2 regions of the Paraburkholderia denitrificans genome follow, and region 2 is predicted to be linked to the other one. Evidence: predicted binding sites of a transcription regulator. Region 2 holds the regulator's gene; the other holds the start of a gene.
The links. Region 2 encodes NrdR, which represses ribonucleotide reductase genes. Its sites were predicted from a motif close to CACNANATNTNGTG; they were not measured.
Positions count from the first base shown of each region.

Region 1 (2,453 bases), on a different contig from region 2:
TCCAGCACACCGTCCGCTTCAACAACTCGGTCAAGTACACGAGCCTGGACTACAACGGCTTCAAGTTCAGCGGCATGTATGCGTTCAGCAACAACACCGGCTTCGCCGTGAGCCGTGCCTACAGCGCGGCCGCAAGCTACAACTACGGCCCGCTGGGTGTCGCGGCCGGCTACCTCCAGACCAACGGCTCGGGCCTGAAGTCCGGCAGCAACTTCGCGAACACCGGCGGCGCAGTCGACCAGGGCGAACTCAAGCCCACCGCCAACGGCAACAATCCCCTCACGTCCGACGTGCAACGCACGGTCGCCGCGGGCGTGCACTATGCGTTCGGTCCGGCTGCCGTGGGCTTCGTCTATTCGCACAGCCAGTACCAGGGCACGAATGCATTCGGCCTGAACGGCGGCTCGGCACGCTTCGACAACTACGAAGTCAACGGCGTGTACACCGCGACGCAGGCCCTGAAGCTCGGCGTCTCGTATGCGTACACCGACGCGCATCTGAACGGCCCGACCACGTTCGGCGCCGATCCGAAGTGGAACCAGGTGAACGCGATTGCACGCTATTCGCTGACGAAGCGCACCGAACTCTACGGCGAAGCCATGTACCAGCACGCGACGGGCAACAAGAACGTCGCGGTCATGTACAACGCAGGCGGCTTCTCGTCGACGGCCAACCAGGTGATGTGCGCCGCCGGCATCATGACGCGCTTCTAAGCCGCTTCTAAGCCGCTTCCAGGCCGCTTCCACGCGCGCTTCCAAGCCGCTTTAGCGCCCGTCCTCTGGCCCACCTTGCGAGGTGGGCCAGATGCGTTAACGGCGCGATGCCTGACCGGGACAGCCCGTCCCGGCAGGCTTATTCCGTTGGCCGGATCATCTGGAACATTTCTCCGATGGCCGCGTAATCGGCGCGATACCCCGCGCGCATGACGGGCTGTGCCGCGTGCGTGTCGAACACGCCATCCCTGAGGTACTCCTCACGAATATGCACGCCAACCACCTGGCCGAGCGCGAGCCAGTTGTCCATCGGCGTGCCGTCTATCGTGTTCAGCCGCACGACCCGGATCAGCCTGCATTCGAGCGCGGCCGGCGATTCGGCGACATGCGGGACGTTCACGTTGCGCCCCGGCGCGGGCGTGAGGCCCGCGAGCGCGAATTCGTCGATATCGGCGGGCACCGGAGCCGAGGATGCTCAGCGGCGACTATGCCCATTGGATCGTCGCGTCACGCACTGTCTTGAACCAAGACACACACATGGCCCGGGTTCCGTCAAGCCGACAAACGAGGCGCTCGGGGCTCCAGGACGACCCGGATCAACGGAAGCCAAGCGCAAACAAAATAACGGCCGAGCCCCATTGACTGACACTATAGGTGGTGTATACGATGCCGACATCAACAATATGTCGTATCCACCGGAGAATCCATGGTGTCAAGCCCTCTACCCGCTTCCAGCCGCGTGGACACGCCCGCGAGCGCCCAAAACGCCACGCCCGATCGCAACGATCGCAACAATCGCAATCCACAAATCGAAGTCCAGTCCTCGATCGACGAGTATCTGGAGCAGCAGGACTGGCGCGTCAACGCCAATGCGAACCAGGGTTATTCGCTCGGCGGCCTGATTCTGAATGTGTCGGGGAAGGTCGTCGCGAACTACTGGCTCAGCCATATCTATCCGCAGGCTGTTGGGCAGGCGCACCGCGATGCCGATCTGCATATTCACGATCTGGATATGCTGGCCGGATACTGCGCCGGATGGTCGTTGCGCACGCTACTGACAGAAGGTTTCAACGGCGTGCCGGGCAAGGTGGAAGCCGCGCCGCCGAAGCACATGTCGAGCGCGGTCGGCCAGATCGTCAATTTTCTCGGCACGCTGCAAAACGAATGGGCAGGCGCGCAGGCGTTCAGCTCATTCGATACGTACATGGCGCCGTTTGTCCGCAACGACAACCTGTCCTATGGCGAAGTCCGCCAGCACATCCAGGAACTGATCTTCAACCTGAACGTGCCTTCGCGCTGGGGTACACAAACGCCGTTCACGAACCTCACGTTCGACTGGGTGTGCCCGGAAGATCTGCGTGAGCAGGTCCCGCTGATCGGCGGAAAGGAAGTGTCGTTCACCTACGGCGAGCTGCAGGCCGAGATGGACATGATCAATCGCGCGTACATCGAAGTCATGATGACGGGCGATGCGAAGGGTCGCGCGTTTACCTTCCCGATCCCCACCTACAACATCACGCCCGACTTCGACTGGCACAGCCCGAACGCGAACCTTCTGTTCGAAATGACCGCCCGCTACGGGCTGCCTTATTTCCAGAACTTCATCAATTCGGAACTCAAACCCAACATGATCCGCTCGATGTGCTGCCGGTTGCAGCTCGATCTGCGGGAGTTGTTGAAACGCGGCAATGGGCTGTTCGGTTCCGCCGAGCAGACGGGTTCGCTTGGCGTCGTCACCAT
Region 1 is NZ_JBHSMP010000030.1:35,435-37,887, forward strand. Features, by position in the region: gene ACFPTO_RS20590 (porin) at 1-713, shown strand, start outside; partial or broken gene ACFPTO_RS20595 (flavin reductase family protein) at 853-1,185, opposite strand; gene ACFPTO_RS20600 (ribonucleoside triphosphate reductase) at 1,420-2,453, shown strand, end outside.
Region 1: a site for NrdR is predicted at 1,360-1,373, ahead of ACFPTO_RS20600 (ribonucleoside triphosphate reductase). Genes of this name have one in related genera too.

Region 2 (2,453 bases):
GTCGCGGGCGCTTCCGCGTTCGCACTGCGCATCGACTTCGAACGCTTTGCCCAGATCGCGAAGAGCGTGGGCGCGTACTTCATGGTCGACATGGCGCACTACGCGGGCCTCGTCGCCGCGGGCGTCTACCCGAACCCGGTGCCGCACGCCGATTTCGTCACCACGACCACGCACAAGAGCCTGCGCGGCCCGCGCGGCGGCGTGATCCTGATGAAGGCCGAATTCGAGAAGCAGATCAACTCGGCAATCTTCCCGGGTATCCAGGGCGGTCCGCTCATGCACGTGATCGCCGGTAAGGCGGTCGCGTTCAAGGAAGCGCTCTCGCCGGAATTCAAGACCTACCAGCAGCAAGTGGTCGATAACGCGCGCGTGCTGGCTCAAACGCTGGTCAATCGCGGTCTGCGTATCGTCTCGGGCCGCACGGAAAGCCACGTGATGCTGGTCGACCTGCGCGCGAAGAAGATCACGGGCAAGGCGGCGGAAGCCGCGCTGGGCGCCGCGCATATCACGGTCAACAAGAACGCGATTCCGAACGATCCGGAAAAGCCGTTCGTCACGAGCGGCGTCCGTCTCGGTTCGCCCGCCATGACGACGCGCGGCTTCGGCGTGAAGGAAGCCGAGCAGGTGGGCAACCTGATCGCCGACGTACTCGATAATCCGGAAGACGCCGCAACGATCGAGCGCGTGCGCACCCAGGTGGCGGAGCTGACGAAGCGCTTCCCCGTCTATCGCTGATCTGGCGGTTGACCGATTATGCGCTGCCCCTTTTGCCGGCACGAAGACACGCAGGTAGTGGATTCCCGCGTGTCCGAAGACGGCGCCGCGATCCGGCGCCGCCGTCGCTGTCCCGCCTGCGACAAGCGTTTCACGACGTATGAGCGGGTCGAGCTGGCGATGCCGGCCGTCGTGAAGAAGGATGGCAGCCGCACGGAATTCGACCGCCGCAAGATTGCGGCCAGCATGCAACTGGCGCTGCGCAAGCGTCCGGTTGCGGCTGACGCCATCGACGCGGCGGTCGCGCGCATCGAATACCAACTGCTCGGCAGCGGTGAGCGCGAGGTGCGCAGCGAGCGCCTCGGCGAACTCGTGATGACCGAGCTGCGCGAACTCGACAAGGTTGCGTTCGTACGTTTCGCCTCCGTCTACCGGCGTTTCGAGGACGTCTCCGAATTCGAAGACGTGATCGAGGAATTCCGCCGTTCCGGCAGCGCAGGCACGCCGCCGCGCAAACGCTGAGCCAGTCTGCATCTTTCTGTTCCCCCTTCGCTGCCGCTGTCCGTGACGCTTGCATTGTCGCGGGCAGGCGCGCCGCGCACCACCTGGCCGTTCGGCTAATTGTTCCCGTTGTCCTTCGCCGGTAGATTTGCTGCACTCCCTTCACGATAAGGATTGCAGATGAAATGCGAAGGCTTCTCGCTCGTCGAGAGCATGGTTGTCGTGGTCCTGCTGGCCATTTGCGCCACGGCCGCGACGCCGGTGTTCGTCGCGTGGCGCGTGCGGGACGAGGTGAACGCACGCGCCGGGGCCCTGCTTGGAACGCTCGCCTATGCGCGTAACGAGGCAATTCGCCGGAAGGGGCGCGTCACCGTTTGCCGCCTCGACACGTCCCGCAATTGCCTCGCCCCCGGCAAGAGTTGTCCGTCAGGCGCAGCTGACTGGTCGTGCGGGTGGGCTGTCATGGCCGAAGTCTCGGGTGTACCCAAGCTTTTGCGCGTGCAGCCCGCACTCGAAGACGTTGGCGTGGCTTCGCCGTTGACCGCCATCGTTTTTACGCCGCCCGCTGGCCAGGCGATCGGCGTGATGCGCACGTTCGAACTCGCCCCGCGTACACAGACAGCCGCCACCCGTGGGGCAGCGTGGCGCCGCTGCATCCGCATCGCTGCGGGCGGCCGGGCGCGTATCAGTGACGGTGCGTGCGGGGTGGCGTCGTGAGGTCGCCCGGATTCTGTCGCGCTCGTGGCCACGCTCGCGGCGCGACACTGCTCGAAGTGGCGCTCGCCATGGGCGTCATGGCAATGTGTGCGCTCGGTCTGATGAGCACGCAGCTTGCGCTCGCTCGCCACGCGCAGTCCGCGGCGGTGCGCGAGCGTGCCGCGTTTGCCGCCGATGCGATCACGGAGTCCTCGACGGTTACGGGTGGTGCAGCCGTCGACGCCTGGAGAGCGCGCGCCCGGACGATCGTGCCGGACGGCCTCGCTGCAATCCCGAACCAAAGCGCCGAGGCGTCGATTGCAATGGTGACGTGGGCATTTACCGGCTACGCATTCGCGTCGGGTGCCGTCGTGCCGCCATCGAACTGCAATGGTGCGAGCGTCGCTTCCGGGCGCGATTGCGTTGCCCTCACGTTTGCACGATGAAGCGCCGCCACGTCCGACTGATCGGCGGCACCGGCCACACGCTGCTGGAATTGACCATCGCAGTGGCGCTCGGCCTGGTCATCGTGGCGGGCGCTG
Region 2 is NZ_JBHSMP010000010.1:65,841-68,293, reverse strand. Features, by position in the region: gene glyA (serine hydroxymethyltransferase) at 1-735, shown strand, start outside; gene nrdR (transcriptional regulator NrdR) at 754-1,236, shown strand; gene ACFPTO_RS07975 (GspH/FimT family pseudopilin) at 1,396-1,932, shown strand; gene ACFPTO_RS07970 (hypothetical protein) at 2,001-2,357, shown strand; gene ACFPTO_RS07965 (PilW family protein) at 2,354-2,453, shown strand, end outside.